DNA from 4 places in the Leuconostoc sp. BM2 genome. Region 1 is predicted to be linked to each of the others. Evidence: riboswitches for the same ligand, from Rfam matches in the RefSeq annotation. Region 1 holds a riboswitch; each other region holds the start of a gene.

Region 1 (3,143 bases):
TTTAGAACAGTGGCAGGCTTTGTTTTAATTAATTAATGTGCTATATTTAAATAGATATTAGGCGTGTTTTTAGCAACTTAGTTGACAAAGAACACTATTTTTAGAGGCACAAATATGAATTTTGACAAAGAAAATTTTAAAAAACCGTCTCTTGATCATCTACAATTTCGCATTGGTGAACTAGCACGTATGACGAATATATCGACACGGCAACTTCGCTATTGGGAAAAGCAAGGATATGTTCAAGCGATAGATCGAGAAGATGAACAAGAATCTCGATTATATGGGTTTCGTGCGTTTGTTAAAGTTGCGATTATCAAACAAAACTTAGATGATGGTGATAGTTTACATGAAGCCGTTGATAAGGCTAATGAACAGCTTGAAAGTGCTATGATTATCCACCATATTATGAAGAAAGCCTTCCAAGGTATTGAAGAATATGAAGGACGTGTTGTGGTCAACTTGGGCTATTTTGATGACGCTGAAACGCAATTGCTGTATGTTTATCTTGAGTCTGGAAAAGTAAAGTATCGGGTTGTTGATAAACGTGAGTTTCCAATTACGAAAAAAAGCCAGTTACTATAACAGGTTCCATTTAGAATTGTTATAATAATTGGCTTTTTATTTGAACATTTTTGGTTGAACGCGAAGTAAAACAATCAGTACAATGACAGTCAAAAGGATTTGTGGGACAACGTAAGCTTCGTTGTAAATCAGTGAATAGAGCCAAGGATTTTGCCCTTTAGGAGCAAAAGCGCCGTAAAAGAAACCACCAGCCAAAAAGGAACCAAAAAAGCGACCAAAACCACCAAGTACGGCGCCAAGTGATACCAATACCATTGCTTGTTTTGTTGTATTTCGACGGAGTGCATATTTTAATTGGCTCGTGCACAATCCGCCGAGACCAACCAATGTATAGGCAAAGAAGTAGTCGAAAAATACTTGTAGTGGATTTAAATAATATGGATTTAAAATAAAAGTCACCACACCAACAATTAATCCAGTCACCATACCGGCTTTTACACCATGTCGGTAGGCAACAAATAATATTGGGACCAATGACAAGGTCACGGCGCCACCTTGTGGCATTTTAAAAAGGGTCAGCCAATCGAAAACAACAGCCAAGGCGGCAAATATAGCCACTTCAGCGATGACGCGGGAACGAGAATTTTGCATAGATTTCATATCTCCAAAAAATAAAAGCGCAACCGTCAAGAGAGTTCACAGGTTGCGCCATTAATGAGCTAAACAATGTTATATCTCCCTTCGCATGCATTATCATGAGCAGGTTCGGTGGGTATATCTCAGCCATAGGGCACCCCAGATAATCTAAGTATAACGAAAATGACAATAAAGTCAAATTAAGGGAGCTAACCCTAAAGGTGTGGGCATTTATTATATGACAACATGGCAATATCAATTTAAAATAGCACCGCACAATGCCGGTCAATCAGTTAAAGCATTGTGGATAAAATGGCTTATTCCAAAGCGTATTCGTGGGGCTCTCAGGATTAAGCGACATTTTACCGTGAATGGTAAAGTGGTCCCGACTAGTTATTTTTTGGCAACAAATGATGTATTAGTGATGACCTTTGATCAGGATGATTTTAGGACGAGTAACTCTAATTATCGACCGAATCATAGTCAGAAAGTAGCAACTTTATTTGAAAACGATTATCTTGTGGTTGTCGATAAACCAGCGGGTATGAAAATGCATCCGCATTCACCAACAGAAGATGATACTTTGCTGAATTACGTTGCCGGTGATTTTCAAAGGCGCCATTTGGAAGTGGCCCCTTATATGGTACATCGAATTGATCGGGCCACATCGGGTGCCGTTATTATTGCAAAAACGCCTTTGGTAGTCCCAATACTTGACCAATTACTATCTGTTAAGGCAATTACACGGACTTATTTGGCATGGGTGAGTGGCGTGATGCCGACAAAACAGGGAATAATTGAAACACCAATTGGCATTGATGCACAAGACGACAGGAAACGTGCTGTCAATGGAACAAACGCACAATTTGCTGTGACACATTGGACTAATATACATACGGTTTATCAAAATTCTTTATTACGAATTCGTTTAGATACTGGCCGAATGCACCAAATTAGGGTTCATTTAGCTAGTGTAGGCCATCCAATAGTTGGGGATGACCTATATGGTGGGCGTCATATGCCAAGATTGATGCTGCATTCAGCTACCATTGAACTCCCTTTACCCTTTGATGGTGGCATTAAAACGATTACAGGTCCATTGCCTGATGATTTTCCACGACAATTGCGTTAATAAAAAAAGAAGCTCACGACGAGCTTCTTTTTTATTTAGGATTAGGCTTCTTTTGTAACGCTCTTGTTGAAGAAGTTAGCGGCAAATGCTGCCAAAGCGCCACCTAGTAGATCAGCCACTAGGTAAACCCAAACGTGACCAAGTGCTTTACCTTGAACAAAGATTGCAGGACCTAAGGCACGAGCTGGGTTGAAAGCGCCACCGGTAATAGGTAACGCAACAATGATTAGGACTGCTAACCACAAACCGATAATCAATGGGGCAGGGACATTAGCCAATTTAGTGACAATTGAAATGACCAAAACAAACAAGAAAGTCAAAATCAATTCAAAGGCAAAAGCGTACCAGCCTTGCCCGTCAGCAAAGTTAGTTTGACCAAGACCAGCCAAAGTAACGAATTGTTTGACTGTCATTGATTGACCTGACAAAGCAGTTGTAACGGATGTTGACTTTAGATAAGCTGTAACGCCAAGATAGACAGCACCAGAAGCGACAATAGCACCAATCAATTGTGCTAATACATAGCCGACAAATTCGACCCATGACAAACGCTTTTGAATAGCCATTGAAAGTGATACGGCTGGGTTAAAGTGCCCACCAGAAATTTGACCAAAAGCATAAATGGCAACGGCCAATGCCAAACCAAATGAAAAACCAATTGTGATAGGTGATTGTGTCGTAATAGCTGAATAAACAACACTACCAGTTCCAAAGAACACTAACATAAATGTTCCTAGAAATTCTGCGATATACTTACGCATGAAAAATTCTCCTTGTGTGTAATATTACCAATAAATCCCATTATACACGTTTATTTCTAGAAACAAAAAAAGATTGACAATGTTAGTCA
Region 2 (3,143 bases), on a different contig from region 1:
GCTGTTGCCAATAGTGATCATCTTGCTTTAGTGTTTATTATTGACCCGAACCAAATCGTAGCGAATGGCAGTGTCAATCAAAGTGCTTTTTTTGCCAGTGTGTCTCATTTTAAATCAGTTTTAAAAGAAAAAAAAATCAGCTTGCATATTTTCTCAGGAAATGTCACCACTGTGTTTACAGCATTAAAAAAAGAGCTGCCGGAGTGGCAAGATTTGTATTTTAATTTTGATGAACGGGGTTATGGTAGAAAACGAGATCAAGCAATTGCAAAATATTGTCGTGATGAGTTGCAGGTAACGCCGCATCCTTTTTTAGATTTTACATTGCACAGTGCGTTCGATATTAAAAAACAAGATGGTACTGGATATAAGGTGTTCACACCATACTTTAAGCAATGGATACAACGACCTAAAAAATCACCAAATTATGATCTAAGGCATTCGGAAATTGTCAAAAAGCAACTGGTGCTGCCAAACAATGACGCAACAGCTGAGCTTAAAAAGCTAATCCGTCCATGTGACAGTTATGCTTACGAAAATCAAATTGGAGAGTCGGTTGCCAAACAAGTTTTGATCGACTTTGTGTCACATAAACTCGCTGACTATGATAAAAATCGTGATATACCCAGCCTTGATGCCACCAGCCATTTATCACGATATTTAAGGACCGGTGAAATTTCAATTCGGACAATTTATGGTGCTGTCAGGCAGGAACCGGAAAGTGACGGTCGTACGACCTTCATCAAAGAGCTGTGTTGGCGTGATTACTACAATATGATTTATGCTATGTATCCAGATCAGCAAGAAAAGGCAATCAAAACATCATTTCAAAACGTTGTTTGGCAAAATAATGAGGATCATTTTAAAGCATGGCGGACAGGGCGCACTGGTTTTCCAATTGTCGATGCTGCCATGCGTCAGCTAAATGAAACGGGTTGGATGCACAACCGTTTGAGAATGGTTGTTGCTTCTTTTTTAACCAAAGATCTATTAATTGATTGGCGGTGGGGTGAGAAGTATTTTCGAGAAAAATTAGTTGATTATGATCCAGCAAGTAATATTGGTGGTTGGCAGTGGGCTGCGTCGACAGGTACAGATAGTGTGCCATATTTTAGAGTATTTAATCCGACAATACAGTCAGAAAAATTTGATCCTAATGGCACGTTTATCACGCAATATGTTCCGGAATTGAAATCTATCAAAAGCAAAAAAATACATCAGCCTAATCAGTTAACTGATGCGGAACAAAAAGCTTATGGTGTGAAATTAAATGATGATTACCCTCAGCCAATTGTGGATCATAAAGCTGCGCGATTAAGAGCAATCGCGGTGTATGAGCAAAGTAAGGATAATTTTTAAAAGGGTTTTGTGAAAAGAATCCAATAACTTGGCTTGTATGACACATTTTCGCCTTTAGCTGATGAATCAATTGCATATCATTAAAATTTATTACTGTTTTAATGAATACGTGTGTTATAATTTTTTATGTAAGATATCTGGGGTGCCTTGAGCTGAGATCATACCCATTGAACCTGAAGCAGTTAAGACTGACGCAGGAAGATATTATATTAGCCACATCAATATCATGATGTTGTATTTTACGATGCTTTTTGGCGACCCCAGCTCAATTTCAGTGAGCTGGGGTTTTTAGATATTTTATAAAAAAGAATGGAGAATATCATGAAATTTAGCGAATTAGCACACGAAAAGTCAGCTTCACTTTGGCTGTCAAGCAAGAATCACCCCTTTATTAAGGGCATTGAAGATGGGACGTTACCTTTGTCTGCCTTTAAGGCATATTTGATACAGGATAATTACTATGTCAAAAATTATTTAGCAATTTATGATAAAATTTTGGCGACAAGTCAGGATTCACAAGTTATTGATGCTTAAAAATCAGGCATTCAGGCAATTACAGCTTATGATGTTGACCAGCAAAATGGGATATATCAAGGTCTTAATATGACTGATGACGAGATTCAACAGGCTGAAATTTTACCAACAACTTATCACTATACTTGCCACATGCACCATGCCCCTGGTTATATCTAGAAATTTTCCAAGAAATGTTAGCAAGAAAGGATTACTTAAAAGGCAAGCAACAAATTTATATTGATTTTGTTAATTCGTACGCTGATGAGACATTTCAAGGTTACGTTCACGAGATGATTCAATTATTAGATGACTTAGTGACTAAACATCAAGATGAACTTGATATGGATTTGTTGTTGCAACAATTTATGTATAGTAGTGCAGAAGAATTACGTTTCTGGCAAATGACATTATTGCCAGAAAAATGGGACAGCTTCACTACTGCGCAATCCAAATAAAGCGAAATTTGACCCAGATTTTTTTGTGATCACCGAATATCATTATTTTCATAATTAATACGTCGTAGTGCTATAATGAAAAGTGATTTGTTGCACAAAATTTTGATTAAGGGGTTACATCATGAATAAGAATTATATTGCGCGAATGCGGGAGAAAGTTGGTCATGAGGGCATGATTTTTGTTTCTGCGTTTGGAGTTTTATAGAATGACACTCACGATGCTATTTTGTTAGAAAAACGTTGGGATTCAGACGCTGGCTGGGGATTTCCTGGGGGGTATCTTGAATATGGCGATTCTCCAATGCAAGCGGTTGTACGGGAATTTAAAGAAGAAACGAATATTGACGTTAGCGTAACCAGAGTATTGGGTATCGCCACAAATGTGACGGACAAAAATTATTGGGGTGATGCACAAGAGACTATTGGTATTGGTTTTGAAGTTGAACAGGCTGGGGGATTTTTGCAAAAAGATGGTACAGAGACATTGGATTTGCAATTTGTACCTATTCATCCGGAACCAAAAATGTTTGTGCCGCAAGCGCAACAAACTCTGCATCGGATTATCACTGAAAATGAAGTTAGTGATCGACCATGGTTACGTGAAAATGGTGATTAATCTGTTTATTTGATATGCAATAATAAAAGGAGTGGCGATGAAATATCGGTCCGTTTTGATTTTTCCAGACTTTAATTCAGTTGATCAAGCAACCATTCAGTCGATTCGACAAAAAAATGATAGCTTATATACACATATTCGACCTCATGTATCGCTTGTGTTTCCTTTCAAAAGTAATGCCTCGGATACGAGTATTT
Region 3 (3,143 bases), on a different contig from region 1:
TTATCCTAACTGATGGTGACGGTGAAACATCACCGATTATGTCACAGTATCGTCGTGTTTATTGGATACTGCCAGAAGAGCAACAACTCAGTTTGCCTAATCAAATTGGAAAGGTGTTGACCCTATGAAATTAAATCCAACAGATCTGAGTAGTTTTATTGCCAAAGACAATCGGTTCAAAAGAGCTGAAGCATTATTAACTGATCAATGGGAATCACTGTTGCTGAGCGAGCCATGGGGCATGACGATGATGACACGTTCAGATATTGTCTATGCAAAAGCATTAGTTGCATCAGACGCTATGACACCCACAGTTGATCTGACAACGTTTAAAGGCGTCCAACAGTTTATTCAGCGTAATGCAGTTCGGCTTTCACCAGATGTCGTCACAATGTTAAAGGAGCCATTCTTATGAAAATTAATCTTGTACTTGCACCAGAACAGTCAGTTTCAGAATTATTAGCACTTCAAACAGCGAATCCAGACAACGTGTTTTACCTCGGCAAGGTATCACAATTGGCGGGTTCGAATGTTTTGATTTTGGATGCGCCAGAAATTGTCCAACAATTTCAACGGCCATTAGGCTTTGATAGTCGTTATATTAATGGTCAATTAACTGGCCGTGTGATTCATCAAATTGCCTTTCAGGCTAAAGATGATAATGATAAACTAATTGGTAAGTTAGTAAATGTTGCCGGTGTTGTGGCTCAAAATGATAATGGTAAAGCAGATTATATGTTGTGGACTTTTTGGCAAAATCACAGTCAATTAGCTGATTTTTTGAAAAGTACACAGTATCAGCAAATGATTAATTTGATGAAAAATCCCTACACAACGACTTACCAACGTGTTACAAGTGATTCGCAATTGTCACTGAAACATCAAATGAGAGATGTTGATCCTGAATGGTGGGGTTGATTATCTGGTGGCATTCGTTTACACTTATCTTGAAATGAATAAAATATCTGGGGTGCCGATTGGCTGAGAAATACCCATTGAACCTGATGACGTTAGTACGTACGCAGGGAGATATGTTGCATAAGCTAGTGTTTTTTAAATGTTGATTACTGGCCGTGAACGCATCTTCTTGGAGTGGGTTCGCGGCCTTTTTGTGTCCTATTATGGAGAAAACATGACCTCACTACAAACAATTAGAGAACAGTTTATGCCTCAAATCATGGCTGAGCCTTTCGTGAAAGCAATTGGTAATAACTCATTAACCAAGCATCAAGCAGATTATTATACGGCTCAAGATGCCAGTTATATCGAAGCTTTTATGCCTATCGTTGATCAAATTGATGAATCATTACATTTAACCAGACCGACAAGCGACGATGAGGGACAAGCACACCTTAGTCTAGTGGATGCTGTTGCCTCAAAGTCTTTAGATTTGGTTGGGCAATCCTATGTTAATCATATGCGTGCAGCTGCTCAAAAAGGTGCTATGTCAGCAATCATGGCAACCTTACCTTGTGTGGAATCCTATTATTTTATAGCTAAAGCACTGGCACATCAAACAAACAATGGTTGGCAGCAATATTACGCCAGTAAACAATATCATGATTTGGTAACCTATTACTGGCAGATTGTTGACCATTCAGACAGTCAACTAGATGTCGCTATTTTTGAAAAATCGTATCAATTTGAACTAAAATTTTGGCGGAATGCCTATGAAAAAGGGAGTCAATACTAATGACAATTAAAAATGTACGGACACAATCACCGCTTGTTCTGACTTATGCTAACTTTGTTACCCCACAATTCGTAGCCAATGTAGTGAATGTTATTGGTGCTTCGCCGCTTATGAGTCGCGAAGTTAGTGAATTTAATGATTTATGTCAAATTGCACATGCCGTTGTCATTAATATTGGTACGCTTAAGGCCAATGAATTATCAGATATTGTAACGCTCTCAAAGGTCGCTACTAACTTAGATAAACCTGTTATCTTGGATCCAGTTGCTGTTGCAGTACCTTTTCGTAGCAAGGCCGTGCAGACTTTGATGCGAGAAGGGCATGTTGATATTATTCGAGGTAACGCAGCGGAAATCGCGTGGTTTGCCGATATTGATTTTGACAGTCAAGGCATTGACGCCACTGGTAGTGGTGATGTAATTGCCATCGCACAATTAGCAGCGGAAAAGACTGGTGCCATAATTGCGTTAAGTGGTGCTAAAGATGTTATTAGCGATGGGCATCAAACTGCCGTCATTGAGACAGACGTGCCATTATTATCAACTAATGTGGGAACTGGTGATGCATTATCGTCCATGATTGGTGCTTTTGTGGCTGAATCACTCACTATGGAAAATGTCACGTACACGATGGCAACGTTTAAGTTAGCTGGCCTCAAAGCCAGCCATCAAATCACGACACCAGGTTTTTATAGTATGCAATTGCTAGATGAACTTGCTGCAATTACAAGTGAGGAAGTAGCGACATTTATGACTGAAAGTGTGCAATACTTATGAGCAATGAAACACCACAAGTATTAACAATCGCTGGTGCTGATAGTAGTGGCGGTGCTGGTATTAGCGCTGATTTAAAGACATTTGCTGCACAGGGTGTTTATGGTGCTAATGTGTTTGTCGCTTTAACAGCGCAAAATACATTGGGTGTTCAAGATGTTTTGATGACACCACCTGATATGATTTGGTCACAAATGCAATCAATCGCTGATGATTTAGCTATCAAAGCAACCAAAACTCGTATGCTCGGAAACGCAGAGACAGTAGCGCTTATTGCCAAAGGCTTGCAAAATTTTGATTTTGGTAAATATGTGTTAGATCCGGTAATGGTCGCGAAAGGTGGCGCAAAGTTGCTTAATCCTGATGCAGTGGCTGCCGTTAAAAGTTTATTGTTACCGCTAACAGAACTTGTAACGCCTAATATGCCAGAAGCTGAAATTTTAAGTGGTCAAGCGATTAATAATCGGCAAGACATGCAACGTGCAGCTAAGGCGATTCAAAAATTAGGCGCCAAAAATGTTTTATTGAAAGGAGGTCATGGGCAGTCATCACGTATTGAGGATTACGTCTTATTGGCTGATGGGACAGATTTCTGGTTGGCAAGTCAGCGGGTTCTTACGGAGCGTACCCACGGCACTGGGGACACTATTTCGGCAGCGATTACAGCACAATTAGCG
Region 4 (3,143 bases), on a different contig from region 1:
AACCTATATCAGCAATTATTGCGCCTTGTGGCACATGTTTAGCCACCGCTTCAAGGCGTGGCGAAAGATGAATACTATCCATAATGTTCCCTAAAAAAATTTTTTTACTCCTATCAGTATAGCAAAAAAGCCAGCTACGCGCTGACTTTCCTTATCCAAATTTTATCAATAACACACCAATTGCCATCGCCATAATACCAAATATTTGAGCCCTTGTGACTTGTCTTTGCGGTGAACGCCACCAACCAAATTGTGTAACAGCCATTGATCCAACGATTGAACCAAATAAGCCCAAAGTAACTGTTACCCCCGTACCAAGTTGTGGGACTAAATAGGCGGCTGCAAAAACAAATGCAGCACCTAATACACCGCCAATGAACAACCAAAACGGCTGCCCATTCGCATGAAATTCTTTTGGCAAAAAGGACTTATCACGAATAATCACAACCAGAAGAATCAAGATTGTGCCTGTCAAAAAAGAAAACACCGAGGCTCCGACTGAGGAATGCATTAATTGGCCAAAGTGGCCATTAATGGCTTGTTGAATAGCTGAAATAGCACCTGCCACTATCCCCCACAAACGCCATAAATTCAACGTAACGGCATTTTCATGATCTTTGTCGCTTTTTTCTTCAATTTTAGCAACCCCACGGCTGGCCAACACAACAGCAATGTAAATACCTAAGAATAAAATCAAAATTCCCATAGACTTAAGCCATGTCAAAGGATGCTGCTGTGCCCCAAAAAGCCCAAAGATATCAATCACTTCTCCCATCAAAACTTGACCTAAAATGGGCAAAATAATCGTTTGAATTGCCCCTAATTTGGGAAACATTAAAATGTTAGATGTTAAAAAGAAGACACCCAAAATTCCGCCCAACCAAATCCACCACGGGTTATGCGATAAAACAGTGCCAATAGGAACAATGTGTTGATTGGTCCCCAAAAAGACGGCGATCAGAAATATTGTCCCGACTGAAAATGAAATTAAACTCGACCTAAATGGTGAACGTACCGCTGCACCTAATTTTGCATTAATAGCACTTTGATTAGCTAATAAAAATCCAGCAGCCAATCCAATAAAATAAAGCATCTCAATACTACTCCTAAATATAACTTTTTTAATTTTAACTCATGCGTAATAAGTATACCCATAGGTGCCGTTTTTGCAAGCCAAACGACTTTCATCTATTGCAGGTAAAAATGGATTGTGGTACACTCTGTTTGTGAGATAATCACAAACAATTGAAAACACCAAAGTCTGGGGTGCCGAATGGCTGAGATAATACCCATATAACCTGATCTAGATCGTACTAGCGTAGGGAGATTTACTTGAATATTAATTCTATACAGACACAAGCTACTAATCGTCAGTCTGTTTTAGCATTTGTAATTGATATTATGTCAAAGCCAATCTTCCTATGGAGATTGGCTTTTTGTATGTCTAACCTCATTGCGGTGTTTTCACAACAAATTCGGAGGTGTGCAACATGCATACAAAATGGTCACTACGTGACGTTATCTTTATCGCGCTCATCGCGGTGTTTTTCGGTTTTATTTTCTGGGCTTGGGCATTTGCTTATAACGTCATTGCAGCAATATTAACGCCTATGGGTTTAAGTCCATATGCTAATGATGCAACAATTGGTCCATGGTTAATGGCTGGTCCAATGGCGGGCTACATCATTCGTCGTGCCGGTGCTTCGATTATTGGCGAAACGCTTGCCGGCACAATTGAAATGGTTTTTGGTTCACAATGGGGCGTCATGAACATCGTTGCTGGCGCTATTCAAGGACTGGGAACCGAAATTGGATTTGCTATTTTTGGTTACCGTCGCTGGGATAAAACTAGCTTAACTGCTTCAGTCATTACCGTCACAATTGTAACCTTTGGTTGGGACCTACTTCGTAATGGCTATGCACAATATTCGTTTGGTCTACTAGTTGGTTTGTTTATCACTCGCCTGATTTCATCAGCCATTTTTGCTGGTGTCATTGTTTACTTCACGCAAAAGCTAATTGCTAAATCAGGTATCTTAACAACGCATCAATCAGAGGTGATCTCATGATTTCAAGTATTGCTGTTCAAGTTTTGCCAATGACTGCAAATGAAAACGATGTTATTAAAATCGTTGATCACGTCATCGCTTACATTGATGCTAGTGGTGTTAATTACCAAGTTGGTGCGTTTGAATCAACATTAGAAGGTGATTATGATCAACTGATGTCACTTTTAGCACAATTGCCAAAAGTGGCTGCTGAAATCACAGACATACCTGTAATGGTTTATAGCAAAATCAACATGGCAACCACAAGTGATGTGCTTACAATAGCAAAAAAAACAGATAAATATAAATGAAGCGGTGTTTTCCGCGTACATAGGATATTCTAAACCGATGATTGTTACTCTAGAACATATTAATTTAAGCTACGACAAAACAAAAATATTTAACGACTTGACACTATCCATTCCAGAAAATAGTTTCAATCTTTTAATTGGACCATCAGGTATTGGTAAATCAACATTGTTAAAAATCATTGCCGGTTTATTCCCTCAACTTAAAGGCACTGTTTTGGTTGACAATACCGCCATTAGCCAGTTACCAGCTAATCAGAGAGCACAGCATGTTGGTTTTTTATTTCAAGATCCCGACACACAGTTTGCGATGCCTACCCCTTTTGAGGAATTGACGTTTACACTAGAAAACTTACAAATTCCGGCTGATGAAATAGCTAAACGTGCGACGGCGGCACTTGAATTTGTCGGCATCAAACAACTAGCCGACCAACAGATTGCCACGCTTTCAGGTGGTGAAAAGCAAAAAGTTGCTTTAGCAATAATTGTCGCAATGAAAAGTAAATTGTTGCTATTAGATGAACCTTTCGCCAATGTCGATATAATAGCACGGCAGGAAATTTTAAAAAAAATAAAAACATTGCAGGCTGATGGCGTTACCATTCTTGTGGCAGATCATGATTTTTCAGGTTATCAAGACATTGTAAACAATGTATGGGAAATTCAACATCAAACAATCTCAACACTTGAACATGATCAATTTATGCAACGCATTTCCAAACCACAACATCATATTTTTAAAACAACCAATGAGGGTATTTTTGAACTGACTCATTTTAAATTATCG

The links. Region 1 has a riboswitch for thiamine pyrophosphate ahead of thiT (energy-coupled thiamine transporter ThiT). Riboswitches for the same ligand answer to the same signal wherever they lie in the genome.
Region 2: another riboswitch for thiamine pyrophosphate. It lies ahead of BMG01_RS06490 (hypothetical protein); the one in region 1 lies ahead of thiT (energy-coupled thiamine transporter ThiT).
Region 3: another riboswitch for thiamine pyrophosphate. It lies ahead of BMG01_RS06650 (hypothetical protein); the one in region 1 lies ahead of thiT (energy-coupled thiamine transporter ThiT).
Region 4: another riboswitch for thiamine pyrophosphate. It lies ahead of BMG01_RS03060 (ECF transporter S component); the one in region 1 lies ahead of thiT (energy-coupled thiamine transporter ThiT).

What each region holds. Positions count from the first base shown of each region.
Region 1 is NZ_MOWQ01000044.1:7,727-10,869, forward strand. It holds gene BMG01_RS09270 (glycosyltransferase) at 1-28, shown strand, start outside; gene BMG01_RS09275 (MerR family transcriptional regulator) at 115-585, shown strand; gene thiT (energy-coupled thiamine transporter ThiT) at 622-1,185, opposite strand; TPP riboswitch at 1,245-1,333, opposite strand; gene BMG01_RS09285 (RluA family pseudouridine synthase) at 1,400-2,293, shown strand; gene BMG01_RS09290 (MIP/aquaporin family protein) at 2,335-3,054, opposite strand.
Region 2 is NZ_MOWQ01000020.1:9,848-12,990, reverse strand. It holds gene BMG01_RS06495 (deoxyribodipyrimidine photo-lyase) at 1-1,359, shown strand, start outside; TPP riboswitch at 1,488-1,576, shown strand; gene BMG01_RS06490 (hypothetical protein) at 1,681-1,893, shown strand; gene BMG01_RS06485 (hypothetical protein) at 2,019-2,330, shown strand; partial or broken gene BMG01_RS06480 (NUDIX domain-containing protein) at 2,452-2,946, shown strand; gene BMG01_RS06475 (2'-5' RNA ligase family protein) at 2,984-3,143, shown strand, end outside.
Region 3 is NZ_MOWQ01000021.1:3,912-7,054, reverse strand. It holds gene BMG01_RS06665 (VWA-like domain-containing protein) at 1-128, shown strand, start outside; gene BMG01_RS06660 (hypothetical protein) at 125-415, shown strand; gene BMG01_RS06655 (hypothetical protein) at 412-918, shown strand; TPP riboswitch at 957-1,045, shown strand; gene BMG01_RS06650 (hypothetical protein) at 1,133-1,693, shown strand; gene thiM (hydroxyethylthiazole kinase) at 1,693-2,469, shown strand; gene thiD (bifunctional hydroxymethylpyrimidine kinase/phosphomethylpyrimidine kinase) at 2,466-3,143, shown strand, end outside.
Region 4 is NZ_MOWQ01000005.1:44,925-48,067, reverse strand. It holds gene BMG01_RS03070 (class I SAM-dependent methyltransferase) at 1-82, opposite strand, end outside; gene BMG01_RS03065 (DMT family transporter) at 152-1,093, opposite strand; TPP riboswitch at 1,253-1,342, shown strand; gene BMG01_RS03060 (ECF transporter S component) at 1,491-2,069, shown strand; gene BMG01_RS03055 (thiamine-binding protein) at 2,066-2,359, shown strand; gene BMG01_RS03050 (ABC transporter ATP-binding protein) at 2,397-3,143, shown strand, end outside.